DNA from 4 places in the Stutzerimonas sp. CXK-1 genome. Region 2 is predicted to be linked to each of the others. Evidence: predicted binding sites of a transcription regulator. Region 2 holds the regulator's gene; each other region holds the start of a gene.
The links. Region 2 encodes FliA, which starts transcription of late flagellar genes. Its sites were predicted from a motif close to CTAAAGTTTNNNNNNNNNNNGCCGNTAA; they were not measured.

Region 1: the regulator FliA is predicted to act here: its motif matches at 5,077-5,104, upstream of AC0KXH_RS09100 (methyl-accepting chemotaxis protein).
Region 3: the regulator FliA is predicted to act here: its motif matches at 1,383-1,410, upstream of AC0KXH_RS13975 (methyl-accepting chemotaxis protein).
Region 4: the regulator FliA is predicted to act here: its motif matches at 4,090-4,117, upstream of AC0KXH_RS14675 (flagellar protein MotY).

The regions. Positions count from the first base shown of each region.
Region 1 is NZ_CM173217.1:1,920,518-1,927,776, forward strand. Features, by position in the region: gene nfuA (Fe-S biogenesis protein NfuA) at 1-107, shown strand, start outside; gene AC0KXH_RS09075 (DNA topoisomerase IB) at 164-1,255, opposite strand; gene AC0KXH_RS09080 (hypothetical protein) at 1,288-1,452, opposite strand; gene AC0KXH_RS09085 (DUF421 domain-containing protein) at 1,550-2,242, opposite strand; gene AC0KXH_RS09090 (hypothetical protein) at 2,306-2,587, opposite strand; gene AC0KXH_RS09095 (hypothetical protein) at 2,717-2,986, opposite strand; gene AC0KXH_RS09100 (methyl-accepting chemotaxis protein) at 3,327-4,961, opposite strand; gene AC0KXH_RS09105 (undecaprenyl-diphosphate phosphatase) at 5,232-6,062, shown strand; gene tig (trigger factor) at 6,344-7,259, shown strand, end outside.
Region 2 is NZ_CM173217.1:2,573,354-2,580,612, reverse strand. Features, by position in the region: gene flhB (flagellar biosynthesis protein FlhB) at 1-117, shown strand, start outside; gene sodC (superoxide dismutase family protein) at 161-682, opposite strand; gene flhA (flagellar biosynthesis protein FlhA) at 846-2,966, shown strand; gene flhF (flagellar biosynthesis GTPase FlhF) at 2,982-4,265, shown strand; gene fleN (flagellar synthesis regulator FleN) at 4,351-5,181, shown strand; gene fliA (RNA polymerase sigma factor FliA) at 5,199-5,924, shown strand; gene AC0KXH_RS12045 (chemotaxis response regulator CheY) at 5,997-6,371, shown strand; gene AC0KXH_RS12040 (protein phosphatase CheZ) at 6,395-7,189, shown strand; gene AC0KXH_RS12035 (chemotaxis protein CheA) at 7,202-7,259, shown strand, end outside.
Region 3 is NZ_CM173217.1:2,946,603-2,953,861, reverse strand. Features, by position in the region: gene AC0KXH_RS13990 (hypothetical protein) at 62-226, shown strand; gene AC0KXH_RS13985 (3-isopropylmalate dehydratase) at 311-736, shown strand; gene AC0KXH_RS13980 (DUF6746 family protein) at 761-1,087, opposite strand; gene AC0KXH_RS13975 (methyl-accepting chemotaxis protein) at 1,481-3,100, shown strand; gene AC0KXH_RS13970 (methyl-accepting chemotaxis protein) at 3,131-4,813, opposite strand; gene AC0KXH_RS13965 (MFS transporter) at 4,905-6,128, opposite strand; gene AC0KXH_RS13960 (methyl-accepting chemotaxis protein) at 6,492-7,259, shown strand, end outside.
Region 4 is NZ_CM173217.1:3,087,424-3,094,682, reverse strand. Features, by position in the region: gene AC0KXH_RS14695 (homoserine dehydrogenase) at 1-690, shown strand, start outside; gene thrC (threonine synthase) at 748-2,172, shown strand; gene rnt (ribonuclease T) at 2,260-2,934, opposite strand; gene pyrC (dihydroorotase) at 2,931-3,974, opposite strand; gene AC0KXH_RS14675 (flagellar protein MotY) at 4,152-5,042, shown strand; gene AC0KXH_RS14670 (argininosuccinate synthase) at 5,113-6,330, shown strand; gene gloA (lactoylglutathione lyase) at 6,417-6,809, shown strand; gene AC0KXH_RS14660 (PA3496 family putative envelope integrity protein) at 6,845-7,024, opposite strand; gene nth (endonuclease III) at 7,132-7,259, opposite strand, start outside.

The sequences.
Region 1 (7,259 bases), 650 kb from region 2:
TGACCTTGAAAGAGGGTATCGAGAAAACGCTGTTGGCGCGTATTCCTGAACTCAAGGGCGTTCGTGACGTTACCGATCACACCAATCGCGAAAACGCCTACTACTGATCGGCCGCGGCGGGAAGGGGCGTCTTGCTGTGGTGCTCCTGGCCCGCCGCTTCACCTCAAGCCGAGCTGGCATAGCGCTGCAGGAAATGGATCAGCCCCACTTCTTCGGCGCTCAGCCACTTGCGGCGCCGAGCTGCGCGCAGCTCGGCCAATTCGCCGCGCAGAAAAGCCTCGATGACTTCGGGGTGCACATAGCACTGCCTGCAGATGGCTGGTGTGTTGCCCAGCAATGATGAGATCTCCCGGATCGCCTCGACCAGCGTTCGGCGTGCCTGAGCTTCTGGCTGCCACGGCTGGCGTCGCAGGCGAGCCAGAGCCTGCGCGCTGCCAGCCCAGGTGCGGTAATCCTTGGCTGTGAAGCTCTGGCCGGTTGATTGTCTGAGATAGTCGTTGACGTCCCCGGAGCTGACAGTGTGCCGTTGCCCCTGGTCATCCAGGTATTGAAACAGGTGCTGTCCTGGCAGCTCCATGCAGCGGCGCATCAGTCGGGCGAGGCGGCGGTCCCGCAGAGTGACCTCGTGCTCGATGCCGCTCTTGCCGCGAAAGCTGAAGCGTATGGCGCTGCCCCGAATGCTGACGTGGCGGTTGCGTAGCGTTGTGAGGCCGTAGGAGCGGCTGTCGCGGGCGTAGCGGGCATTGCCAACGCGAATCAGCGTCGATTCGAGCAGGCGTATCACCAGCGCCATCACCTTTTCGCGCGGCAGGCCAGGGAGCCCGATGTCCCGCTCCAGGCGTGCCCGAAGCCCAGGCAGCGCCTGGCCGAACTGCAGCATCCGCTGGTACTTGCCATGATCGCGAACTTCTCGCCAGCGTGGGTGATAGCGGTATTGCTTGCGGCCCCGAGCATCCCGGCCGGTGGCTTGCAAATGGCCATGGGGGTCGGCACAGATCCAGACGTCCCGATATGCCGGTGGAATGGCGAGCTTGTTGATTCGCTCGACCTCGGAAGCGTCCCTGATGCGCTTGCCATCAGCGGCGAGATAGATGTACTTGCCTCGCGACAGCTTTCGCCGAATTCCAGGCTGGCTATCGTCCGAATAATGCAGTTCGGGCGGCAGGTCGGGGCATAGCGGTGTGTCGGTGTCGTCGATTTCGTCGATTGAGACGGGCCTGGCACCATCAGCGATGGGAGGGGTTTGGATGTCCATGCACGTTGGCCCAGGTCGTCCCGGTTGCTTCCTTAGTCTTCACGTTCCTGGCTGTTGCGCATGAGCAGCTGGATCGCCGCGACGAGCTCGTCGATCGCTTCGCGATACAGTGCCGGCTTGCCCTCGGTTTCCGCCTGGTCGGCGTGCTTGCGGGCGGTCTCGAGATGGTCGTTGATCGAGGAATAGTCACCTAGCATGGGCGATCTCCGGGTTGGGTGCGTGTCTGGGCGGCAATCGCTGCTGCCCCATCCCTATAGCTGACCAGAGCTCCGCGTTACGGTTCGGCCCCGGCGGTCAGCGTGTTCGTTGCGATGCCAGTGCCTTGGACCAGGTCGGATTGCCGCAACGGTGGCATGCCATCGCCTGGTCGGTGTCGATTACCTGGGGAAAACCGCAGTGGGTGCAGGCATAGAGGTCGCTGGCCGGCACATGTCGGTAAGTCGGCCTGTGCTCGGGCGGGAGCACCGAAAGGCCTGGGCGTACTTCTTCGGGACTGTGAAAGTACAGGCTGACTTCGCCATCGGTTTCCAGAATCGCCAATCGTACCTGGCCGAGGTGCTCGACCCCTTGCTGGCGCAGCTCCATGAAGAACTCATCGGCGGATATCTGGTGGCTGTCGAGGTTGCGCAGGTCGTAGATACCGTCACGGATGATGGTGAGCGGCTTGCCTTCGAGCCAGGCGCCAAAGCGCGGGCTTCTGGTCATCAGGGCTACGGTCAGGCGATAGAGGCATAGCAGCGTGATGAACACCGCCGCGACGGGCAACAGTGGGACGTCTTCATAAAACGACACGTCCCCTGCAGCCGAGCCCAGCGTCAGAATGATCACCAGCTCGAATACCGATAGCTGGCGTATACCACGCCGGCCGCTCACCTTCAGGAACACGAATACCGCTATGAAGGCGAACAGCGCTCTTACCGCCACCTCCAGAAGGAACAGGGGAGGGAACTGGTCCAGCAGCATGCGCTGCAGTTCGAGGGGTGTCATCTCAGCGATCGGCCCAAGAGGTCTCGTTTCCCACGAGACGGGGTCACTCGGTGTGGCGCGCCTCTAGCGGACAGCGGCCACCTGGAACTCCAGCTCTATGCCATCGCCGGTGCCATCTCCCACCACCGAGCCCACCACAGGTTTGTGACGGACGTTACGGCCCGGGTAGGCTTCTTCCAGATGCCGCTCGGCAACCTCGGCAATGTGGTTGAGCAACCCCGTGGTTTGTGCGGCGCGGGGCACGATGAACTTCAGGGTGACGGTAAGGGCGTCGGAATCTTGCGGCAGGTTCGCCAGGCCGCTGCTTTGCCATTGATCGTTGACGTAGGCTTCTGCGCCTTTCATCGGAACCTCCTGGTTTGCATGCACGCTCTGTTCAGACCGCAAGAGCCCACCAAGGATTCCAGCGCATACAAAGCAAAAGGCCCGAGGCGGTTGCCGTCAGGCCTTTCTGCACTGAACGCGGTTGCCGCTTTAGGCCGGCATATGCCACTCGGAGAAATGCGCTCCGTTCTGGCTCAGGCGTTCGCGCGTTTGTTCCAGGGTTTGCTCAAGCTGGGCCGGGTTGCTGTAGACGCTGCTGGACATCTTGCAGCGGCCGAGCACGCGAGCATCGCGGCGGTCGATCACGCTGATGCTGACTTCGCCGTTGCCTTCGGGCAGGGTCCAGGCAACACACTGGAAGGGCTTGAAAGCGCGGTCGGTAATGAGGAGGGCGTCGTTGATGCGAAGGGTAGCGTTCATAGGGCAAGGTCTCTCTGAATTCGGTGCGGATATTGGGTTGCCGCCAGTGATTTCGGTGCCATGGCGTTGGCCTTATCCAAATGATGCGCTCAGAGGACCCATGAGTCACATCGGAATTCAAAAAAAACTCCGTTCGTTTCAATTAGCCAAAAGTCTTAGTTCGACGGTGCCTCGTCAGTACGCTGTTTCTTTTGTCTAAGCGACTGAATATAAAGGGATTTGTTTATTTGACGCTCGGGCGCTTCGCCAGCTGTCGCCTTGCCATGCGACAACGCGCCGCAAAGCAAGGAGCCCAGGCTGGAAGCTGCGGCTTGGCGTCGGGGCACCAAGCCGAAAGGGGTCAGATCTTGAACTGCTGCAGGATGTTGTTCAGCCGGTCGGCAAGTTCACCGAGATGCTTGCCGGCTTCGCTCGATTGCTCGGCAGCGTCGGTGCTGTGCTGCGCCAGGCTGGCGGCCTGGGTAACGTTCTGATTGATGTCTTCGACCACGTGCGACTGTTGCAGGGTGGCGCTGGCAATCGAGGCGTTGAGGCCCGAGATGTTGCGCAATGCCTGCGCAATCTGTCCAAGGCTTTCACCGGCCTGGCTGGCCTGCTCGACGGTTGCCTGCGAAGCCCGGTTGCTTTCCATGATGACGTTGACGGCGGCGCCGGAGTTCTTTTGCAGGCGTTCGATCATGGTATGGATCTCAGCCGTGGATTGCTGGGTCCGCTGCGCCAGCAAGCGCACCTCGTCAGCCACTACCGCGAAGCCGCGACCCTGTTCGCCGGCACGGGCCGCCTCGATGGCTGCGTTCAGCGCCAGCAGGTTGGTCTGATCGGCAATCGAGCCAATGACGTCGAGCACGCTGCCGATCTTGCTGGTTTCGTCGGCCAGCGACTGAATGACCTCGACTGCCTGCGCGATGGTCGAAGACAGCTGATCGATCTGTTGCAGGCTGGTCTCGATATTCTGCTGGCCATGCCCGGCCTGGCCCTCGGCGTCGCCGACTTCGTTGGAAGCGTGCTCGGCGTTCTTGGCTACTTCCTGCACTGCATAGGTGACTTCGTTGATGGCTGTGGCGACCAGCTCCATCTGCTGCAGTTGTTGCTGGCTTTGCTCATAGGCCTCGCGGGACACGCTGCCCAGCGTGCGCGAAGACTGAGCCAGTGACTCGGCGGTTTCGAGCAGTTGGCCGATGACGCTGCGCAACTTGCGCGTGAATGCGTTGAAATCCCGGCCAAGGGCGGTCAGCTCGTCACTGCCGGAGACATCCAGCTCATGAGTAAGATCCGCTTCGCCACTGGCGATGTTGGCCATTGCTGCCATGGAATTGCGCAGAGGCGCCGTGATGCTGCGGATGAGGATGGCCACCAGCACAGCCATCAGCGCGGCGATAGCGAGGCCGATGATGGAGAAGCGCGTCAGGTAGTTGCGGAACTCCGCTTCGACATCGTCAACGTAGATGCCTGAACCGATGATCCAGCCCCATGGCTTGAACAATTGGACATACGAAACCTTGGGAACCGGCTGTTCTTCGCCAGGTTTGGCCCACATATAGTCAACGGTGCCTGCGCCGTTGCGCTTGGCGACCGCAACCATTTCGTTGAATAACGCTTTGCCGTTCGGGTCCTTGATGCCGGAGAGGTTCTGCCCGTCGAGCTTGGGCTGCATCGGATGCATGATCATGGTCGGCCCCAGATCATTGATCCAGAAATAGTCGCTCTGGCGGTAGCGCAGTGTACGGACCTGTTCCAGTGCAGCGCGCTGTGCCTGTTCGGTCGTCATCTGGCCGCCGGTTTCCAGGCGATGGTAGTGGTCGAAGATACCCGCGGCTGTTTCCACCACGTTTCGGGTCATCTCCTGCTTGCCCTTGTAGAGGTCCTCGCGAACCTGCTGGATCATGAGCATGCCCAACACGAAGAGCATCAGCGTCGCGACGACGGGTATGAGCCAAAGCCTTTTACTGATGGGGTACTTGCGCAACAGATTCATTTGGTTACTCCCAGTGCAGCTTTCGATTTCTTGTAATGGCAACGGCCGACCTTTCCGGAATCGGGTGTATCCGGAGGCGCTTCTTCGAGCAGGCCGTTTGCAAACTCCCAATAGCTTTTCGGCTGCCCCTGGCTAAAAATGAGCCCCCACTAAAGTCGAGGGTGGAATTAACTTGTCCGCCGTCGGTCAGATCAGCGGCCTGGCCAAGCGCTAGGCGCCTTCCTTTTGTTGTTTTCGAGTGCGATGGGCTTCATCGCTGATGGGGAATAGATGGATCTTTGGCTTGCGGTACAAGCGCTGATACTCGGTGTCGTAGAAGGCATCACTGAATTTCTTCCAATCTCCAGCACTGGCCACCAGATCATCGTTGCCGACCTGATCGGTTTTGGCGGCGAGCGGGCGATTGCTTTCAATATCATCATCCAGCTGGCCGCGATTCTCGCGGTCGTCTGGCAGTATCGAGACAGGGTGCTGGGCGTGATAGTTGGGTTGCCCAAGGAACGTCCGGCTCAGAATTTCACGCTCAACCTGCTGGTGGCCTTCATTCCCGCGGCTGTGCTGGGGGTCGCATTCGCCGACCTGATCCACGAATACCTGTTCAACCCCATCACCGTCGCCACGGCACTGGTCATCGGTGGGGTGATCATGCTCTGGGCTGAGCGACGCGACCACAGCGTCCAGGCCGAGACTGTCGACGACATGAACTGGAAGCTGGCATTGAAGGTGGGTTTCGCGCAGTGCCTGGCGCTGGTACCGGGCACATCCCGTTCCGGCTCGACCATCATCGGAGGCTTGCTATTTGGCCTGTCCCGCAAGGCGGCAACCGAGTTCTCGTTCTTCCTGGCCATGCCGACAATGGTCGGAGCGGCGGTTTATTCCGGCTACAAGTATCGCGATCTGTTCCAGCCGTCCGATCTGCCCGTATTTGCAATCGGTTTCGTCACATCGTTCGTGTTCGCGATGCTCGCCGTCCGGGCTCTGCTCAAGTTCATCGGCAATCACAGCTATGCCACATTCGCCTGGTACCGGATCGTCTTCGGCATCGTGATTCTTGCGACCTGGCAGTTCGGCATCATCGATTGGAGCACCGCTCAAGGCTGACTGACCATGCGGGCCTTTTCGTGTAGCAGAAGCCCTGCCAGATAGGCGGGGCTTTTTCATGTTTCGTTTTGGGGCAACCGCCGCTCTACGCTCGCACGGATATGCCTGTTCGGCCGCTTCCAGGCCGCCCGGATTGCTCAGCCAAGCCGTGTGCGGCATGCGGCTGCTGCGTTCGGGGCGGCTCATTCTGCCGGGGTGACTTCTGTCTATCGAGCCACTAGAATGCTTGCCCATTCTGGGGCCGGAACGCCCGGCTTATGTCTGTGCAACGAGGAAAATCCATGCAAGTTTCTGTTGAAAGCACCTCCGCTCTTGAGCGCCGCATGACCATTGGCGTGCCGGTCGAGCGCATCGAGACCGAAGTCAACAAGCGTCTGCAACAGACCGCCAGTCGTGCCAAGATCCCAGGCTTCCGTCCCGGCAAGGTGCCGATGAGCGTCATCCGCCAGCGCTATGAAGCCGCTGCGCGTCAGGAAATCCTCGGAGACCTCATTCAGGCGACCTTCTACGAAGCCATCGTCGCCGAGAAGCTGAATCCGGCCGGCGCTCCGTCCGTCGAGCCCAAGGTGTTCGAGAAGGGCAAGGATCTTGAGTATGTTGCTACCTTCGAGGTGTTTCCGGAGTTCGAGGTCGCCGGTCTGGACAAGATCGAGGTCGAGCGCCTGCAGGCGGACGTCACCGATGCCGACGTCGACAATATGCTGGACATCCTGCGCAAGCAGAACACCCGTTACGAAACGACTGACCGCGCTGCCGAGAACGGCGATCAGGTGAATATCGATTTCGTGGGCAAGATCGATGGCGAAGCGTTCGCAGGCGGCTCCGCCAAAGGGACTCAGCTGGTGCTGGGCTCCGGTCGCATGATTCCTGGCTTCGAGGACGCTCTGGTGGGCGCGAAGGCGGGTGAAGAGCGCGTCATCAACCCGACTTTCCCTGAGGATTACCAGAACCTCGATCTGGCCGGCAAGACCGCTGAGTTCACCGTGACGGTCAACAGTGTGGCGGCTGCTCAGTTGCCGGAGCTGAACGACGAATTCTTCGCTCAGTTCGGTGTGCAGGAAGGCGGGCTTGAAGGCTTCCGTGCCGAAGTGAAGAAGAACATGGAGCGTGAGCTGCGCCAGGCCATCAAGAACAAGGTGAAGAACCAAGTGATGGAAGGCCTGGTGGCCAACAATCCGATCGAAGTGCCCAAGGCGC
Region 2 (7,259 bases):
GTGGCGCAAGTGCTGGCCTACGTCTATCAGCTGCGTCAGTACCAGGCGGGCAGGGCGCGGCGCCCGGCGCCGCTGAACGATCTGCCGATTCCGCCGGATCTGCGCCGCGACGCCTGATCGCAGCTAGGCGAGGCCGGCGTTCGCCGGCCTCTGGCGGGGCTTATTTGATCAAACCGCAGGCAACGCGGGCACCGCCGCCGCCCAGCGGTTGCGGATGGTCGGCATGGTTGTCGCCGCCCTGGTGCACCATCAGAGCCAGGCCCTTGATGTCGCCGAGGCTCTTGAGTCGCGGTGCGAGCACCGGCTGCTTGGCTGTGCCGCCGCTCTCGACGTAGAGCGCCGGCAGGTCGCCCATATGGCCGTCGCCCCAGGGCTCGCCGTGCTTGCCCGTGTTCTTCGGATCCCAGTGGCCGCCTGCCGCGCCGGCCGGCGTGGTCTTGCCGTCGATCTCGGCCGTTTCGCAACTGCCCTTGGCGTGGATGTGGAAGCCGTGCACGCCGGGTTGCAGGTCCGACAGCTGCGGGCGGAACACCAGGCCGTAGTCGCTGGTTTCGATGCTGACCTGGCCGACCGACTTGCCGACGCCATCGGCGCCGACGGCGTTCATCTGCACGTTGAGCGTTTCAGCCTGCGCCGCTGCGGCCACGCAGCTGGCCAGAGCGGCGATGATCCACTTGTTCATGGCGGTCTCCTTCTTCGGTTCGGGTTGTGTGGATGCAAGTCAGCGTGTGACTGCCGTTTGGGCGACGGGTTCGCCCGCTGCACCTGAGTTGGACCCCTTCTTGCTATAGCCGGGGCAGAGCGTTTCGTCGCGTCAATTTTTCTCTGTTTCGCTGGGGGCCACGTTGGATCGCACGCAACTGATCAATATGCGCAACAGCCTGACCGGTGTCGGCCGCGGCAACCTGGGGGTGCCGCTGCTGCTGCTGGTGATGCTGGGCATGATGATGCTGCCGGTGCCGCCGTTCCTGCTGGACGTGCTGTTCACCTTCAACATCGCATTGTCCATCGTCGTGCTGCTGGTCAGCGTCTATGCGTTGCGGCCGCTGGATTTCGCGGTCTTCCCGACGGTGCTGCTGGTCGCCACCCTGCTGCGCCTGGCCTTGAACGTCGCCTCGACGCGGGTGGTGCTGATCCACGGACACGACGGCGGCAGTGCCGCAGGCCATGTGATCGAGGCCTTCGGCAACGTGGTGATCGGCGGTAACTACGTCGTCGGTATCGTGGTGTTCGCGATCCTGATGATCATCAACTTCGTGGTGGTCACCAAGGGTGCCGGGCGTATCTCCGAGGTCAGCGCGCGCTTCACCCTCGATGCCATGCCGGGCAAGCAGATGGCGATCGACGCCGACCTCAACGCCGGGTTGATCGACCAGGCCGAAGCCAAGAAGCGGCGCGCCGAGGTCTCTTCGGAGGCGGACTTCTACGGATCGATGGATGGTGCCAGCAAGTTCGTCCGCGGTGATGCCATCGCCGGCCTGCTGATTCTCTTCATCAACCTGCTCGGTGGCATGGGCATCGGTATGGCCCAGCACGGCATGAGCTTTGCCGAGGCCGGCCAGGTCTACGCGCTGCTGACCATTGGTGACGGCCTGGTGGCGCAGATTCCGTCGCTGCTGCTGTCCACCGCAGCGGCGATCATGGTGACGCGGGTCACCAGCTCCGAGGACATGGGCCAGCAGGTCAATCGGCAGATGTTCTCTTCGCCCAAGGCGCTGGCGGTGTCGGCGGCAATTCTGATCGCCATGGGTCTGGTGCCGGGCATGCCGCATTTTTCCTTCGTCGGGCTCGGTGCCCTGGCTGCGGCCGGTGCGTACTGGATCTGGTATCGCCAGAAGCGCACGGAGAAGCAAGCCGAGCAGGAGGTGCAGAAGCAGCAGGAGATGTTGCCGGCCCAGCGCGCCACCGAAGCCAAGGAGCTTGGCTGGGATGACGTCACGCCCGTCGACATGGTCGGGCTGGAGGTGGGCTACCGCCTGATCCCGCTGGTCGATCGCAACCAGGGTGGGCAGTTGCTCGGGCGCATCAAGGGCGTACGCAAGAAGCTGTCGCAGGATCTGGGCTTTCTCATGCCGTCGGTGCACATCCGTGACAACCTCGACCTGATGCCCAACGCTTACCGGCTGACCCTGATGGGGGTCAGCCTGGCCGAAGCCGAGGTCTATCCGGACCGGGAGCTGGCAATCAACCCCGGGCAGGTGTTCGGTCCGCTCAATGGTATCGCCGCCAAGGATCCGGCCTTCGGCCTGGAGGCGGTCTGGATCGAGGGCAGTCAGCGCGACCAGGCTCAATCGCTTGGCTACACGGTGGTCGATGCCAGCACGGTGATTGCTACGCACCTGAACCAGGTGCTCTACAAGCATGCTCACGAACTGCTGGGGCATGAAGAGGTCCAGCAGTTGCTGCAGCTGCTGGCCAAGAGTTCGCCCAAGCTCGCCGAGGAGCTGGTGCCGGGCATGGTGTCGTTGTCTACGCTGCTCAAGGTGCTGCAGACGCTGCTGCAGGAGCAGGTGCCGGTTCGTGACATTCGCACCATTGCCGAGGCCATCGCCAATGTCGCCGGCAAGAGTCAAGATCCCGCCGCGATGGTCGCGGCAGTGCGTGTCGCGCTGTCGCGTGCAATCGTGCAGAACGTGGTGGGACTAGAGCCGGAGCTGCCTGTCATCACGCTCGAGCCCCGGTTGGAACAGATATTGCTCAACAGTCTGCAGAAGGCCGGACAGGGTGCCGAAGATGGCATCCTGCTGGAGCCGGGAATGGCCGAAAAGTTGCAACGCTCCCTTGTGGAGGCCGCGCAGCGTCAAGAAATGCTCGGCAAGCCGGCGATTCTCCTGGTGGCGGGTCCGGTTCGTGCGATGCTCTCGCGCTTCGCGCGGCTCGCGGTGCCGAACATGCATGTGTTGGCCTACCAGGAAATTCCGGACAACAAGCAGGTCACCATCGTTTCGACGGTGGGACAGAATTAATCGAGGGTGCAGGCCATGCAGGTCAAACGTTTCTTCGCCGCCGATATGCGCATCGCCATGAAGATGGTTCGCGACGAGCTGGGCGCCGATGCCGTGATCATCGGCAACCGGCGCGTGGCCGGCGGCGTGGAGCTGACGGCTGTGCTCGATTATCCGGTGCAGGCCGCGCCCGAAGCGAAGAAGCCCAATCCCGCGCTCGAAGCCGAGCTGCGCAAGACGCAGACGCGCATCGCCACCGCGCACGCAGAGCTCTCCGGCGCCCGGCCGCAGCCGGCGCAGAATCGTCAACTGCTTGACGAGCCCAAACCGGCGCCGGCACCCGAGCCGGTGTCGAACGGCGCGGCGCCGGCGCTCGACAGCCGGGCCATCGAGAGCATGTACAGCGAGCTGCAGGGGCTGCGTGAGCTGATCGAAGTACAGCTCGGCTCCATCGCCTGGGGCCAGGAGCAGAGCCGTCGCCCGCAGCAGGCCAGCCTCTGGCGCCGCCTGCAGCGCGTCGGCCTGCCGGCCGAGCTGTCGCGCAGCCTGCTGGAAAAAGTCTCCACCGTCAGTGATCCGCGGCAGGCCTGGCGCATGCTGCTGGCGCACCTGGCGCAGTCGATCAAGGTCAGCAAGAACGAGCCGCTGGAAGAGGGTGGCGTGATTGCCCTGGTCGGCCCGGCAGGCGTCGGCAAAACCACCACCCTGGCCAAGCTGGCCGCGCGCTACGTGCTCAAGCACGGCGCGCAGAGCATTGCCCTGGCGAGCATGGACAACTATCGCATCGGCGCACAGGAGCAGCTCAAGACGCTGGGGCGAATCCTCGACGTGCCGGTGGTGCAGATCGATCCCGCCAAGCCGTTGGCCAGCTCGCTGGCGTCGCTGGCACGCAAGCGGGTCATCCTTATCGATACCGCCGGCCTTCCGGCCAGCGATCCGACCCTGCGTCAGCAGCTGGCCGCGCTGTCGGACCGAGGCGTGAAGTCACGCAATTATCTGGTACTGGCCGCGACCAGCCAGAGCCAGGTGCTCAAGGCGGCGTGGCACAACTATCGTCGCTGCGGCCTGAGTGGCTGCATCCTGACCAAGCTGGACGAGGCTGGTTCGCTCGGTGATGTGCTGGGGCTCACGATCAGCCAGCATTTGCCGATAGCCTACCTGGCCGACGGGCCGCGTATTCCGGACGACCTGCATCTGCCGCGCAGCCACCAACTGGTCAGTCGCGCTGTCAGTTTGCAGTCGGACGAAGAGCCGAGCGAGGAAACCATGGCGGACATGTTCGCCGGCTTGTACAACGAATCGTCGCGGCGGGCGGGTTGAGCGCGCGCTGGCAATCGAATAAACCTGATGCGTCCGCAAGGCGCATCGTCGGCCCCTTGGGCCTGCTACATATGGGCGTTTGAAGATGGGTATGCATCCCGTACAGGTGATTGCGGTGACCGGCGGCAAAGGTGGCGTCGGCAAGACCAATGTGTCGGTCAATCTGGCACTGGCCCTGGCCGATCTCGGTCGCCGCGTCGTATTGCTCGACGCCGACCTCGGCCTGGCCAACGTCGATGTGCTGCTGGGTTTGACCAGCAAACGCACGCTGGCCGATGTGATCGCCGGTGAGTGCGACCTGCGTGACGTGCTCATCCAGGGGCCAGGCGGCATCCGCATCGTGCCGGCCGCCTCCGGTACCCAGAGCATGGTCCAGCTCTCGACCCTGCAGCATGCCGGTCTGATCCAGGCCTTCAGCGAGCTGGGCGATGAGCTCGATGTGCTGATCATCGACACCGCCGCCGGTATCGGCGATGCCGTGGTGAGCTTCGTGCGTGCCGCCCAGGAAGTCTTGTTGGTGGTCACCGATGAGCCGACGTCCATCACCGACGCCTATGCGCTGATCAAGCTGCTCAATCGCGACTACGGCATCAGCCGCTTCCGTGTGCTGGCCAACATGGCCCACGCGCCGCAGGAAGGCCGCAACCTGTTCGCCAAGCTGACCAAGGTCACCGAGCGATTTCTCGATGTCGCGCTGCAATATGTCGGCGCGATTCCCTACGATGAGTCGGTGCGCAAGGCCGTGCAGAAGCAGCGCGCCGTCTACGATGCCTATCCTCGGGCGAAGTCCTCGCTGGCGTTCAAGGCCATTGCGCAGAAGGTCGATACCTGGCCATTGCCTGCCACCCCGCGTGGGCACCTGGAGTTCTTCGTCGAGCGACTGATCAATCCAGGCACTGCCGGGAACCACGAATGAAAACTGCCGGATCCGCTATGTATTACAGCAAGGCACACGAAAAGGATGCGCAATATCGCCTGATCGATCAGTACGCCCCGCTGGTCAAGCGCATCGCCTACCACCTGCTGGCCCGCCTTCCGGCGAGCGTGCAGGTCGACGACCTCATCCAGGCAGGGATGATCGGGCTGCTGGAAGCGGCAAAGAAATACGACTCGGGCAAGGGCGCCAGCTTTGAAACCTACGCCGGCATCCGCATCCGCGGCACCATGCTCGACGAGGTGCGCAAGGGCGACTGGGCGCCCCGTTCGGTGCACCGCAACTCGCGCATGGTCAGCGAGGCGATCCGCGGCATCGAAGCCAGAACCGGGCGTGACGCTAAAGATCACGAGGTTGCGGCCGAACTTAAGTTGAGCCTCGACGAGTACTACGGGATTCTGGGCGATACGCTTGGCAGCCGGCTTTTCAGCTTCGACGATCTGCTGCAGGAAGGCGAGCACGGCGAACTGAACGAGGATGCCGGCAGCGCGCACCCGGAACCCTTCCGCGACCTCGAAGACGAGCGTTTTCAGCAGGCCCTGGCCGATGCCATCGCCAATCTGCCCGAGCGGGAAAAGCTGGTGCTGTCGCTGTATTACGACGAAGAGCTGAATTTGAAAGAAATCGGTCAAGTGCTGGGCGTCAGCGAATCGCGCGTAAGCCAGCTGCATAGCCAGTGTGCCGCGCGTCTGCGGGCGCGCCTTGGCGAGTGGCGTGCCGCCTGATCGACTGTATTGCTGCGAGACGTGCTCGGTTGCCGAGATTTTGGAATTACGGAGGTCGACTTGGACAAGAACATGAAAATCCTCATCGTCGATGACTTCTCGACGATGAGACGCATCATCAAGAACCTCTTGCGTGATCTGGGGTTCACCAATACGGCCGAGGCCGACGACGGCACCACGGCCTTGCCGATGCTCAAGAGCGGCAGTTTCGATTTTCTGGTGACTGACTGGAACATGCCCGGCATGAGCGGCATCGACCTGCTGCGCCAGGTGCGTGCCGATGAGCGCCTCAAGCATCTGCCGGTACTGATGGTCACCGCTGAAGCCAAGCGCGATCAGATCATCGAAGCGGCCCAGGCCGGGGTCAACGGCTATGTGGTCAAGCCCTTCACCGCCCAGGTGCTCAAGGAAAAGATCGAGAAGATCTTCGAGCGCGTCAACGGCTGAAGCAGCAACGCCGCGAGGGCACTATGACGCAAGCAGATCAAAGCCTGGCAGAGTTCGAAGCGACTCTGAAGGCCAACGCCCCCAAGTTGATTGAAAGCCTGCAGCAGGGTCGTTTCGACGAAGCGACGCAGATGTTCAATGAGCTCAGCCAGGCGCGCAACCACAGCCTTTATCAGGAAGTCGGCAAGCTCACCCGCGAGCTGCACAACGCCATCGTCAAGCTCGAGATGGATACCTGTGCCACTGGCGGCGATCCGTCACCGATCACCGATGCCACCGACCGGCTCTCCTATGTCGTGGAAATGACCGAGAAGGCCGCCAATCGCACCATGGACCTGGTGGAGGAGTCCGCGCCGCTGGTCAACTACGTGAGCTACGAGGCCCAGAGCCTGACGGCGGACTGGCAGCGCTTCATGCGCCGCGAAATGGACGCCGACCAGTTCCGCAGCCTGGTCAAGCGCATCGACCAGTACCTCAAGCGCAGCATGAACGACGGCAGCCTGTTGTCGCAGAACCTGAGCGAAATCATGCTTGCCCAGGACTTCCAGGATCTGACCGGACAGGTCATCAAGCGCGTCACCCGACTGATCACCGAGCTCGAAAGCAACCTGCTCAATCTCGTCTTGATGGCGGGCCAGGTGGACCGTGTTGCAGGCATCCAGCATGACCGCGATGCCATGCGCGCCGAGCAAGAGAAGAAAAAACAAGAAAAATCACCGTCCAACGGTGAAGGTCCGCAGATGCATGCCGATAAGCGTGAGGACGTCGTGTCGGGACAGGACGACGTGGATGATCTGCTTTCGAGCCTGGGTTTTTAGGGGAACAGGAATATGAGCTTCGACGCCGATGAAGAAATTCTCCAGGACTTCCTGGTAGAGGCCGGCGAGA
Region 3 (7,259 bases), 370 kb from region 2:
GGCGAACGCCGGCTGAGCTGCCGCCTCCAATGCATGAACTCACCTACCGGCGGAGACGCGCATGAACGAGGAACACACCCACGAGCCGCAACCCGAAGAAGGCGTACGCGACGACCAGGTCGAGGGCACGCCGAATCCGGAGCGGCTGTACGACGAGAACGAGCCCGAGGTACGCCCCGACGACCCGGACATGACCGCCGACGACTACACCAACCTGCCCGGGTAGCGGTTGGCTCGGCAACCCGCCGCCGGCCTGCTATCGTCGGTTCAGCGAAGCGGCAATCGGCCGCGCTTTACGAAGGGAGTCCGCATGCGCCTGAGCGTCCTGTTCCTGATCCTGCTCGCCACGGCGGGCTGTTCGTCCTGGGCGCCGGAGCCGGAGGACATCTCGGCGGTCCCGGCGGAGCGCCTGCTGGCGTATCAGCAGGCGCAGGAGGGTGCGGGCGAGATCGTGGTGACGCGGGATTTCGGATTGCGCGGCGGCGGCTGCTACATCGCCGTGCTGATCGACCGTGAGCTGGCGGCGCGCATTCACGTCGGCGAACGGGCCCGCTTTCAGGTGCCGGCCGGGCGGCATGTCGTCGGCATCGGCACCGACCCGCTGGACGACACCCTGTGTTCGAAGGGGCGCCTGCGCCGCGAGGTGCTGGCCGAGGTCGTTGCCGGGCAGGTGCTGGACTACCGCATCACCAGCGAGAACGACATCGGCTTCGACATCCGTCCGCTCGCGCGCTGAGCGCCGCTACGGGGCTGGAGGCGCTCAGCGAATGACGCTGCGGGCGACCTCGAGATAGCTGGCGCCGTATTCGCTGACCGCCTCGGCGTTCGCCGATTCGGATTCGATATGCAGCTCTTCCAGGGTGTCGGCCAGCTCGTCCATGCGCATGTTGATGGTGCTCAGCGACCCCTGCAGGCGATAACTGATCTCGTAGATTTCCTTTAGCCGCTCGGCTGTCAGCTCCTGGCCCAGGGCGGCTTCCAGGCGCTTGTTGTCTTCGGAAAAACTGGCTACGGCCGAGGACAGCTCGCTATCGGCGACGGCCAGCGAGGCGCAGGTCAGACCGAGGGCCAGGACGGCGGTTTTCATGGATGACTTCACGAGACGCTTCCCTTGCTGGAAATGGGGGCGCGAAATTACCACTCGTCCCCGATCCGCATGCGTACTGGCGCACAAAGCCGAAACAGCAGATTGCCGCAGGCCGGCCGGGCATGACCGTCCGGTCATCCGCCGCTGCTGAGTTCGGTAGCCGGCACCGCGCAGGGGCCGCTGTTGGCAGCGCCTCGCTAGCAGAGGCGGCCGGCCAGGGGCGCGCGCCGGCTGCAGGGTATCCCGCCTCCACGCGCTGAAAGCGCTCTGCGACGGCCTTTTGCACGGCGACGAGCTCAAGCCGGACGCTTGCTTGCCGATAAACGGCAGGTCTGCCGGCATGCTCCTTTCATGCGCCGGCACCTGCCTGACCCGTGCCCGGAAAACGAACCCATGATGCAGCGCCTGACCATTCGCTCCCGTCTCCTGATCCTTGTCTGCACGATGCTGCTGGCCTGCGTGGTCGTCGGCATCACCGGCCTGAGCGCGCAGCAGCGCAGCCTGAACGGACTGAACACCGTTTACCTCGATCGCGTGGTGCCGCTGCGCGACATCAAGCTGATTGCCGACCTCTACGCAGTGAAGATCGTCGATGCCAGCCACAAGGCGCGCAGCGGCATGATCACTTACGCCCAGGCGCGCGACGACGTGCGCCAGGCGCGCGCCGAGATCCGCCGGCTGTGGCAGGCCTACCTGCAGACCCGCCTGCTGCCGGAGGAGCGCGCGCTGGCGACACGCATCGAGAGCCTCAAGGCGGCGACCGAAAAGCCACTGGACGGGCTCGAGCGCACTCTCGATCGGCACAGCGAGAAGCGCCTTGCGGTGTTTGTCATGAATGACCTGTATCCGCTGATCGACCCGCTGTCGGAGGCGTTCAGCGAACTGATCGACCTGCAGCTCGGCGAGGCCCGCGGCGAGTACGAGCGCGCCCTGGCGCTGTACGAGCGCAACCGAGCTTTCTTCATCGGCCTGCTGGGCGCACTGTTGGTCGGTGGCGCATTGTGTTCGCTGTTGCTGATACGCAGCATCGGCCGCCCGTTGCAGGCGCTCAAGCAGGCCGCCGCGCAGGTGGCGGCCGGCGACCTGAGCCGCACCATCGAGTGCCGTGGGCGCGACGAGATCACCGAGGTTCAGCAGTCGATCCGGCAGATGCAGCACCGGCTGCGCGAAACGCTGCAGGACATCCAGGGCTCGGCGACTCAGCTGGCATCGGCGGCCGACGAGCTGCACGCAGTGACCGAGCACAGCGCCCAGGGCATCGCCCAGCAGAACCAGGAAGTGCAGATGGCCGCCACCGCGGTCAACGAGATGTCGGCCGCGGTCGAGGAGGTTGCCGGCAATGCCAACCGCACCTCGACCGCTTCGCGTGAGGCCGAGGAGGTGGCCGAAGCCGGGCGCCACAAGGTCAACGTCACGCGGGAAACCATCGACCGCCTGAGCAACAAGCTCGGCGATACCGCCGCGACCGTGCAGCGCCTGGCCGACGAGGCCGGCAACATCGGCCAGGTGGTCGACGTGATCCGTGCCATTGCCGACCAGACCAACCTGCTGGCGCTCAATGCGGCGATCGAGGCGGCGCGCGCCGGGGAGGCCGGCCGCGGTTTCGCCGTGGTCGCCGACGAGGTGCGCAACCTTGCCCAGCGCACGCAAAGTTCGACCCAGGAAATCGAGCGGATGATTGGCGCGATCCAGAGCGCGACGGCCGATTCGGTGCGCGAGATGGAGCAGAGCAGCGAGTTCGCCGGGCGCAGCCAGACGCTGGCCGGCGAGGCCGACCAGGCGCTGGCGCTGATCGCCGAGCGGGTCGGGCAGATCAACGAGATGAATCTGGTGATCGCCAGCGCAGCGGAAGAGCAGGCCCAGGTCGCCCGCGAGGTCGATCGCAACCTGGTCGCCATCCGCGATGTGTCCGAGCAGAGCGCGACCGGCGCCCAGCAGACCTCGGCGGCCAGCGACGAGCTGGCCCGGCTGGCGACCGGGCTCAATCAGCTGGTCGGGCGCTTCCGCCTGTAAACCGCCGGGGCGCCTGAGCGCACGGCCCGTTCAGATGCGGAACTGACGGGCCAGCCCACCGAGGCGTTGGCCAAGCGCTTCCAGGTGGCTGGCGGTACGCGCGCCCTGCTGGGCCTGATCGGCCACCTCGTCGACCGACACGGCGATCTGATGCACGCTGCGGCTGATCTCCTCGGACACCGAGGTCTGCTCCTCGGCGGCGCTGGCAATCTGCGCGTTCATCGCGTTGATGGTGGCGATCAGCGCGGCCATGGCGTCGAGCGACACGCCGGTGCGGTTGGCCTGCTCGCTGCTGCTGTGGCCGGCTTCGCTGGAGCGTTGCATCGCCTGAACAGCGCCAGCGGTGCCCTGCTGCAGGCGATCGATCATGCCTTGGATCTCCGCGGTGCTCTGCTGGGTGCGACTGGCCAGCGCGCGAACCTCGTCGGCGACCACGGCGAAACCGCGCCCGGCCTCACCGGCACGCGCCGCCTCGATCGCCGCGTTGAGCGCCAGCAGGTTGGTCTGGTCGGCGATCGAGCGGATCACGCCGAGCACGCCGACGATGGCGTCCACGTCCTGGCGCAGGTTGTCCATGCTCAGGCCGCTGCGATGGATGTCCTCGACCAGCGCATGGATGCGCTGAATGCTCAGTTCCACCACCTCGCGCGCCTGCTGGCCTTCGGCGTCGGTCTGGCGCGCAGCATCGGCTGCGTTCTGCGCGCTCTGCGCGACTTCCTGGGCGGCGGCGGACATTTCGTGAATCGCCGTGGCGACCTGCTCGGTTTCATGGCGCTGCTGGGCCATGGCGGCATCGGAGCGCTGTGCCTGCGCGGCCATCTCACCGACCACCCCGGTCAGCTCGCCGGTGACGTCGACCATTTGCCGCACCATGCCGTGGATCTTGTCGACGAAGCGGTTGAACGAGGCGGCCAGCGCGCCGATCTCGTCGCGGCTGTCAATGTTCAGCCGATGCGTCAGGTCGCCGTCGCCGGCGGCGATGTCGTCGAGGTTGTCCTTCATCCGCTGCAGCGGCCGCAGGATCGAGTTGCTCAGCGCCAGCCCGGCCACGCCGAGCAGCACGAGCATGATCGCGGCGAGGGCCAGGGTGCTGCTGACCATGGTGCGGATACGCTCGTCGATCTGCTCGCGCACCTTGGCCAGCTCGGCGTCGATGTCGGCGATGTTCACCGAGGTGCCGATGGCCAGGTCCCACTTGGGCAGGTAGCGGTTGTAGGACAGCTTGGGGATCAGCACGCTGTCGTTGCCGGGCATCGAGGAGTGGTACTGCAGAAAGCCGCTGCCGTCCTTGGCGGCGCGCACCAGTTCGGTGTTGATCAGGCGGCCCTGCTGGTCGCGGCGGTCGCGCATGCTGCTGCCGACGCCGTCGGGGTTGCTGCCGCGAAACAGCCGGACGATCTGCGAGTCGTGGCCGTAGAAGTAGCCGTCGCTACCGAAACGGATGTTCTTCAGGCGCTCGATGGCCTCGGCGCGGGCGTTCAGGTCGCCTTCGGCGGAGGGGGCATAGAGATCGTCGATCGCGCTCAACGCGACTTCGGTGTAGTGCTCGAGCTCGTCGCGGTGCATCTGCATCAGGCGCTCACGGGTGGCAGCGAGCTCGGCCTCGGCACGGTCGCTGAGGATGTAGGCGGTACCGCCGCAGAGCACCAGCGCAAGCGCCAGGACGGGCAGAAGGGCAAGGAGGATGACTTTCTTTTTCAGGGACAGGGGCATTGCAAGGACCGGTTGTTGGCACACAAGGTCCGTGTAAGGCGGCCGTCCTGCGGAAAACCTTAATCTTTTGGTCGGATTTTCCGCGCCACGCTCAGTCGCGGCAGGCCAGCGGCTCGGGCGCCGCTGCCGTCGTCCCCTGTCGCTGCCAGGCGAGGGCGAATACCAGCAGCCCGCCGACCGCGGTGGCTGCGCCGACATAGCCGGTTGCCGTCCAGCCGAAGCCGGCGCTGATCGCCAGCCCGCCAAGCCAGGGGCCGAGGGCGTTGGCGATGTTGAAGGCGGCGTGGTTGGAGGCGGCGGCGAGGGTCTGTGCTTCGGCGGCGACATCCATCAGGTGCGTCTGCAGCGCCGGCGATAGCGAGATCATACTGCCCACGGCAAACACGGCCGGGAAGACAGTCCACGGCGATTGCGCGGCGAAGGGAAAGGCCAGCAGCACCAGCGTGCTCCACAGCAACAGCCAGGCCACGGCCTGAAAGCCCAGCCGGTCGAACAGTCGGCCGCCGAAGACATTGCCGAGGATGCCACCCAGGCCGAACGCCGCGAGCGCGAACGGAATCCAGCCGGGGCCGAGCCGGGTCACTTCCAGCAGCGTCGGCGCCATGTAGCTGAACACGCAGAACATGCCGGCAAAACCGATCGAGCTGATCGCCAGCGCCAGCCAGACCTGCGGCCGGTTGAACGCACGCAGTTCTCGCAACGGGCTGCTGCGCGGTTGCTCGGGGTCGGCCGGGAGAAACAGCGCTACCAGGGTGACGGTCAACAGGGCGATCACGCCGACCAGGACGAAGGCCAGGCGCCAGCTGCCCCACTGGCCGAGCCAGGTGGCCAGCGGGTTGCCGACGAGAATCGCGATGGTCAGGCCCATCAGCACCCGGGCCACGGCCTGGGCGCGCTTCTCCGGCGCGACCATGGCGGCGGCCACCAGCATCGCCACGCCGAAGTAGGCGCCGTGCGGCAGCCCGCTGATGAAACGCACCGCCATCAGCGTGGCGTAGTCCGGCGCCAGCGCGCTGGCGAAGTTGCCAAGGGCAAAGAAGCCCATCAGCAACAGCAGCAGATGTCGGCGCAGCAGGCGCGCGCCGAAGATCGCCAGCAGCGGCGCGCCGACCACCACGCCCAGTGCGTAGCTGCTGATCACATGCCCGACCTGCGGCTCGCTGATGCCCAGCCCGCGTGCCACTTCGGGCATCAGGCCCATGATGGCGAATTCGCCGGTGCCGATGGCGAAGCCGCCCATGGCCAGGGCCAGCTCGATCAAAAGGACGGCGCGCGGCGAAAGCTTCGCCGCCGCGCTGGAGGCTTGCGCCTGCATGGTCACCTCGTGGAAATGCGTTGCGTGTGGAGGATCGGCACCGCGCTGCAGGCGCGGCACACGAAGCCATGGGAGCGTTTTGTTGACGCGGAGTTTCCTCGGTGGCGTCGGCATGACGCGCTCGAGCGCCCCTGACGGCATCCGCCGAGCGGTTTCTGACCGATTCGACAGGCGGTATGGAGCCGCAAACTGTGACGCGGCGCAAGCTTGATTTGCGTCAGGGAAGGCGCCGGGCCCGCTTGCGTAAGGTGCCGCACAAGCTGGTCAGTCATGCAGTTGCCGGTTGCGACGGCGCAGGGATTTTACTTGCGGGGCGAGTCGACAGGGGCCTGCTGGCACAGCGTCACCCAGGGAGTGCGCCCCATGAAACTGCTTTTTCGTCCCGCCGAAGCGCTGATGAACCGCTTCAACTATCCCGTCAAGTTCGGCCTGCTCGGTTTACTGGTGTTCGTCGCCTTCGCCAGCCTGATGCTGACCGTGGTCGGCCAGCTGCAGCGCACCATCGAACGCTCCGCCGAGGAGCTGCAGGCTACCGCGCTGGCGCGCCCGGTGTTCCGGCTGGTCGAGCTGACCCAGCAGCATCGGGGGCTGTCGGCGATGCTGCTCGGAGGCAACCCGGCGGTGACGGCCAAACGCGCCGAGCGCGAGTCCGATGTCGAGGCGGCGCTGGCCGAGCTGAGCGGCGCGCTTCCCGCCGCACGGCAGCAGCTGCCGAGCTGGCAGGCGATTCGCCAGGGCTGGGGCGAGATCCGTCGCGACGGGCTCGGCTGGACGCAGGCGCGCAACATGCGTGCACACACCGAGCTGATCCAGAGCATGCTGCGGTTCAATACCGAACTGGCCGACGCCTACGGGCTGACCTTCGATCCGGAGGCGGAAAGCTATTACCTGATGGCTGCGGCGCTCGACGAGGTGCCCTACCTGATCGAGCGCATCGGGCGGCTGCGCGGCAGCGCCTCGGCGGCGCTGGCGCACGGCAGCATGGGCGACGAGCAGCGCGTCGGGCTGATCCTGCTGAGCGAGGAGATACGCGGCGCGATGAGCGCCATGCAGATCAGCCTGGACAAGGTGATCGCCCAGCGCCCCGAACTGCGCGGCACGCTCGAGGCTGCCAGTACCCGGTTGCGTGAG
Region 4 (7,259 bases), 510 kb from region 2:
ATCCTGGCCTCGATTGCCTTCGGCATCCCGCTGCAGTTCGACAAAGCCTATACCGAGGGCATCACAAAGCTGACCACCGCTGACGTCAACTATGCCGAGGCGCTGGGTTATCGCATCAAGCATCTGGGGATGGCCCGGCGCACCGAGGCAGGTATCGAACTGCGCGTGCATCCGACGTTGATCCCGGCCGACCGGCTGATCGCCAACGTAAACGGCGTGATGAATGCGGTGATGGTCAATGGCGATGCGGTGGGCAGCACGCTCTACTATGGTGCCGGTGCCGGCATGGAGCCGACCGCTTCGGCTGTTGTCGCCGATCTGGTCGATGTCGCGCGTGCGCTGACGACCGACCCGCACCATCGTGTGCCGCACCTGGCCTTTCAGGCTGACGCCTTGTCCGATCATCCGATCCTGCCGATCGGCGCCTGCGAGAGTGCCTACTATCTGCGCATCCAGGCCAAGGACCATCCGGGCGTGCTGGCGCAGGTGGCGACCATTCTTTCCGAGCGCGGCATCAACATCGAATCGATCATGCAGAAAGAGGCCGAGGAGCAAGATGGCCTGGTGCCAGTGATTCTGGTCACCCATCGCGTGGTCGAGCAGCGAATCGACGATGCGATCGCCGCGCTGGAACACCTCGAAGACGTGGTGGGCAAGGTCGTCCGTATCCGCGTGGAACAGCTCAACTAAGACAGCAGCCGTCGGCGTCAGGCTCCTGTCGCACGGGCTCAACCAAAGGTTTGAACAATGCGCTACATCAGCACCCGTGGGCAGGCACCGGCCCTGAACTTCGAAGATGTCCTGCTCGCCGGGCTGGCCAGTGACGGTGGTCTCTACGTACCGGAGAACCTACCGCACTTCACCATCGAGGAGATCGCCTCCTGGGCCGGTCTGCCTTATCACGAGTTGGCCTTCAAGGTGATGCGCCCGTTCGTTGCCGAGAGCATTCCGGATGCGGATTTCAAGCAGATTCTCGCCGACACCTACGCGGCGGGCGCCGACGGCGTCTTCGCCCACGCCGCCGTAGCGCCCCTGCGCCAGCTCAATGGCAACGAGTGGGTGCTCGAGCTGTTCCATGGTCCCACCCTGGCGTTCAAGGATTTCGCGTTGCAGTTGCTCGGGCGGCTACTCGATTACGTGCTGGCCAAGCGCGGCGAGCGCGTGGTGATCATGGGTGCGACCTCCGGGGATACCGGCTCGGCGGCCATCGAGGGCTGCCGTCGCTGCGAGAACGTGGACATCTTCATCCTGCATCCGCATAACCGCGTGTCGGAAGTGCAGCGCCGGCAGATGACCACCATCGCCGGGGACAACATCCACAACATCGCCATCGAGGGCAACTTCGATGACTGCCAGGAGATGGTCAAGGCAAGCTTCGCCGACCAGAGTTTCCTCAAGGGCACCCGCCTCGTCGCAGTGAATTCGATCAACTGGGCGCGGATCATGGCCCAGATCGTTTACTACTTTCATGCGGCGCTGCAGCTCGGCGCTCCGGCGCGTTCGGTGGCCTTCTCGGTGCCAACCGGCAATTTTGGCGACATCTTCGCCGGCTACCTGGCGCGCAACATGGGGCTGCCGGTCAGCCAGCTGATCGTGGCGACCAACCGCAACGACATCCTGCATCGCTTCATGTCCGGCAACCGCTACGACAAGGACACCCTGCACCCGTCGCTGTCGCCCTCGATGGACATCATGGTGTCGTCCAACTTCGAGCGCCTGCTGTTCGATCTGCATGGACGCAACGGCAAGGTCGTCGCCGAGTTGCTCGATGGCTTCAAGGGCAGCGGCAAGCTTTCGGTCGAGGAGGATCGCTGGACCGAGGCGCGCAAGCTGTTCGATTCGCTTGCCGTTGACGACGAGCAGACCTGCGCCACCATCGCGGACGTGTTCCGTGACACCGGCGAGCTGCTTGACCCGCATACCGCCATCGGCGTGCGTGCGGCGCGCGAATGTCGTCGCAGCCTGAGCACGCCGATGGTGGTGCTCGGCACCGCTCATCCGGTGAAATTCCCGGAGGCGGTGGAGAAGGCCGGAGTCGGCAAGGCGCTGTCGCTGCCGGCGCACCTGGCGGACCTGTTCGAGCGCGGTGAGCGTTGCACCGTTCTGCCCAACGAGTTGGCTGCCGTCCAGGCGTTTGTCGGTGCGCATGGTAACCGCGGCAAGCCGCTTTAATCGCTGAGCTTCGGCGAAAACGAAAAGGCCCATCGAACGATGGGCCTTTTGCGTTGCGGGGGCGATCAGCCGCGCGACCCCGGTCCCTTACTCGTCGAATTCTTCCCAGCCGCCCATCTCGCGCCAGCGGTTGACGATGCCGCAGAACAGCTCGGCGGTCTTCTCGGTATCGTAGCGCGCCGAATGCGCTTCTCGGCCGTCGAACTCGATACCTGCCGCCTGACAGGCCTTGGCCAGCACCGTCTGGCCGTAGGCGAGACCGGCGAGGGTGGCGGTGTCGAAGCTGGAAAAGGGGTGGAATGGATTGCGCTTCAGATCGCAACGGCCGATAGCGGCGTTGAGAAAGCCGAGATCGAAACTGCTGTTGTGCCCAACGAGAATGGCGCGCTTGCAGCCTGCCGACTTCACTGCCTTGCGGACGTGGCGGAATATGTCGCCAAGCGCCTGGGATTCAGGCACCGCCATGCGCAACGGGTGGTCGAGCTTGATGCCGGTGAACTCCAGTGCAGCCGCCTCAATGTTGGCACCTTCGAACGGCTCGACCCGATAGAACAGCGTCTCCTGCGGGTAGAGCAGGCCCTGTTCGTCCATTGCGATAGGTACCGCGGCGATCTCCAACAGGGCATCGGTGGCGCAGTTGAAGCCGCCACATTCCACATCCACCACTACGGGCAGGAAGCCGCGAAAACGGCGCGCCATTGGCGAGCGAGGCTTGCCGGGCAGGTTGCCGTCCAGTTCGTCATCGAAGCTTTCGTCGCTCATCGCGAGCCCTCCAGGCGCCAGCGCAAGGTTTCGCCCGCCCGCAGCGGAATCACCTGTTGCTCACCGAACGGCAGGCTCGCCGGCATCTGCCAGTCCTCGCGTACCAGTGTGATCTGCTCCGTGTTACGCGGCAGTCCGTAGAAGTCTGCGCCGTGATGGGCCGCAAAGGCTTCGAGCTTGTCCAGTGCATTGCGCTGTTCGAAGGCTTCGGCGTAGAGCTCGATCGCCGCATACGCGGTATAGCAGCCGGCGCAGCCGCAGGCTGCCTCCTTGGCATGTTGCGCATGGGGCGCCGAGTCGGTGCCGAGGAAGAACTTCGCGTTGCCACTGGTGGCTGCGTCGAGCAGCGCCTCCTGGTGCAGGTTGCGCTTGAGAATGGGCAGGCAGAAGAAGTGCGGACGAATACCGCCGACCAGCATGTGGTTGCGGTTGTATAGCAAGTGATGGGCGGTGATGGTCGCGCCCACATTGCTGCCGGCAGCCTCGACGAACTGCACGGCGTCACCTGTGGTGATGTGCTCGAACACCACCTTGAGGGTCGGGAAGCGCGCGGTGACGTGGCAGAGCTGCTCGTCGATGAAGCGCTTTTCCCGGTCGAAGATATCGACTTCGCTGCGAGTGACCTCGCCGTGGACCAGCAGCGGCAGGCCGACCTCGGCCATCGTCTCCAGCACCGGAAAGATGTTGTCGAGGCTGGTCACGCCAGAGGCGGAGTTGGTGGTCGCCCCGGCAGGATAGAGCTTGGCAGCATGAACGAAACCGCTGGCGCGGGCCTGGCGGATCTCATCCGGTTGGGTATTGTCGGTGAGGTAGAGCACCATCAGCGGCTCGAAGCGGCTGCCATCGGGGCGCGCCGCCAGGATGCGCTGCCGATAGGCCTGGGCCTCGTCCGCATTGCGAACTGGCGGCACCAGGTTGGGCATGACGATGGCGCGAGCGAACTGCCTGGCCGCATCGCCGACCGTATGCGGAAGGGCCGCGCCGTCGCGCAAATGGATATGCCAGTCGTCGGGGCGCAGCAGGGTAATTCGGTCGCTCATGCAGCTATCTTCCAGGCCGGTCAAACGTGCCCGCATGCTACCGGAATTGGCACGGCACGGCACGTCGTGCGATGGCGAGGCGTGGAGCGGCTGCCTCGCCAGTGGCACGGGGCGGCTCAAGTTTCCCCCGTGGGGCCCGATATCTCCGAGGTAACTGTCCATTCAGCGGAGCTCGCCGTGCGCCTGCGTCCTGTCCTGTTGTTCTGCCTGCTGGCGACCCCTGCCAGTGCCATCACCTTCCAGACGCGTCTGGAACGGGTGGAATGGCGCGTGGAGGGCGACCAGTTCGAGTGTCGGCTGATCCAGCCGGTCGCCGGCTTCGGGCAGGGTGAGTTCGTCCGCCGCGCGGGTGAGCAGGCGGTGTTTCGCTTGCAATCGCCGCAGCGCTGGCTCGACAACGGTACGGCAACGCTGCTCGCGGCCGCAGCTCCCTGGCAGCCGACACGCAGCGATATCAACCTGGGATCCGTTGCCGTTCGCGGTGGCGATATCCCCTTCAACAGCTCCCAGGCACAGGCGGGGCGACTGTTGACAGGGCTCCTGGAAGGTCGCAGTCCGGTGGTGCGCCATCGTACTTCTTACGGTGGCGATCCGCTGGAGGTGCGCCTATTGCCGGCGCGCTTTGCCAAGGCCTATGAGGAATATCGCGTCTGCACGGCGAAGTTGCTGCCGGTCAATTTCGATCAGGTGCGGCAGACCCGTGTGCCTTTTCCCAGTGGTGGCGTCGCGCTGGAGCCAGCCGGCCGCGCTCAGCTGGATCGGGTCCTGGCCTACCTGCGGGCCGATCCGAGCGTCAACCGTGTCCTTCTGGATGGGCACTCCGACAACAGCGGTAACCGCCTGACCAATCGTGATCTTTCGCGGCGCCGAGCCCTGGCGGTGCAGGAATACCTGATCGCCAACGGCGTGAAGGAAGAGCAGATCACGTTGCGCTTCCATGGCGAGCGTTACCCGCTGGTACCGAACAGCAACGCGCGTAATCGCGCGCAGAATCGCCGTGTGGCCGTTCGCCTGGAGCGCGAGGCGGCGGTGCCGGCGACGGCCACGGCGGCCAGCCCGACCAGCTGAGCCCCTGTAAAAGCCCGGCCGCCAGGCGTAGAATCATGGGCTTTTCGTACAACACCGTGGAGCTGATGGCATGGCGGACGTTAAGAAGGTGGTTCTGGCCTATTCCGGTGGCCTGGACACCTCGGTGATCCTCAAGTGGCTGCAGGACACCTACAACTGCGAGGTAGTGACCTTCACTGCCGACCTGGGGCAGGGCGAAGAGGTCGAGCCGGCTCGCGCCAAGGCACAGGCCCTGGGCGTCAAGGAAATCTACATTGACGACCTGCGCGAAGAGTTCGTGCGTGACTTCGTTTTCCCGATGTTCCGTGCCAACACCGTTTACGAAGGCGAGTACCTGCTGGGTACCTCGATCGCCCGTCCGCTGATCGCCAAGCGCCTGATCGAGATCGCCAACGAGACCGGCGCCGACGCCATCTCCCACGGCGCCACCGGCAAGGGCAACGACCAGGTGCGCTTCGAGCTGGGTGCCTATGCGCTGAAGCCGGGCGTCAAGGTCATCGCGCCCTGGCGCGAGTGGGACCTGCTCTCGCGCGAGAAGCTGATGGACTACGCCGAAAAGCATGCCATCCCGATCGAGCGCCACGGCAAGAAGAAGTCGCCGTACTCCATGGACGCCAACCTGCTGCACATCTCCTACGAGGGCGGCGTGTTGGAAGACACCTGGACCGAGCATGAAGAGGACATGTGGCGCTGGACCAAGTCCCCGGAATCCGCGCCGGATAGCCCCTCCTACATTGAGCTGACCTACCGCGCCGGTGACATCGTTGCCATCGACGGCAAGGACATGACCCCGGCCCAGGTGCTGACCGAACTGAACCGCATCGGCGGCGAGAACGGTATCGGTCGCCTGGACATCGTCGAGAACCGCTACGTGGGCATGAAGTCGCGCGGCTGCTACGAGACGCCCGGCGGCACCATCATGCTCAAGGCCCACCGTGCGATCGAGTCGATCACCCTCGACCGCGAAGTGGCGCACCTGAAAGACGAACTGATGCCCAAGTACGCCAGCCTGATCTACAACGGCTACTGGTGGAGCCCCGAGCGGCTGATGCTGCAGCAGATGATCGACGCCTCGCAGGTGAACGTGAACGGCGTGGTACGCCTGAAGCTGTACAAGGGCAACGTCATCGTCGTCGGCCGCAAGTCGGATGACTCGCTGTTCGACGCCAACATTGCCACCTTCGAAGACGATGCAGGTGCCTACGACCAGGCCGATGCCGGCGGCTTCATCAAGCTCAACGCGCTGCGCATGCGCATCGCGGCGGGCAAGGGCCGCAGTCCGCTCTGATAAGCTGGTAACCGCTAGCCTGACCATGACCCCGGCCACGAGCCGGGGTCATGCTTTCCGTGCTCTGAAAACAGAGGAGAATCCTGATGAGACTGCTGCATACCATGCTGCGTGTCGGCGACATGGACCGATCCATCGCCTTCTATACCGAAGTGCTGGGCATGACCCTGCTGCGCCGCAAGGACTACCCGGACGGCCAGTTCACCCTGGCGTTTGTCGGCTACGGTGACGAGGCGCACAACAGTGTGATCGAGCTGACCTACAACTGGGGCGTGGATACCTATGACCTGGGGAGCGGTTACGGACACATCGCCCTGGAAGTTGAGGATGTCTACAAGGCCTGCGACGACATTCGCGCCCGCGGCGGCAAGATCACCCGTGAGCCGGGGCCGATGAAGCACGGCTCGAGCATCCTGGCCTTCGTCGAAGACCCGGACGGCTACAAGATCGAATTGCTGTCGCCGCAGCGGGCGGATTGAGACGTGATGGCCCCGTTAGCGGGGCCATTGCGCGATCAGAGATCGAAGTCGAAGTCGTTGAGCTGTTTTTGCAGGCGGCGCTCTTCGAGCAGGTTGTCGATGATGCGGCGCTTGGTCAGGTTGGTCTTGGCGACCTCGACCGGAGCCTCGCTACTGTCATCGTCCTCTTCGGCGATGAAGTCGTCTTCGATCTGGATATCTTCTTTTTCGGACACGTGTTCACTCCAAGGCGATGGGGCGCTTTGGCGCACCTTATAGCGGCAAACCTGGAGGCCGTAAAAAAGATTTTTTCAATCGAGACGCACGGTTTTTTCGTTGCGGCTCAATCGTCGGAGGTCTTGTGCTTGTACTCGCACAGGTCTTCGATCCTGCAGCTGCCACACTGCGGGCGGCGGGCCTTGCAGACGTAACGGCCATGCAGGATCAGCCAGTGATGGGCATCGAGCAGAT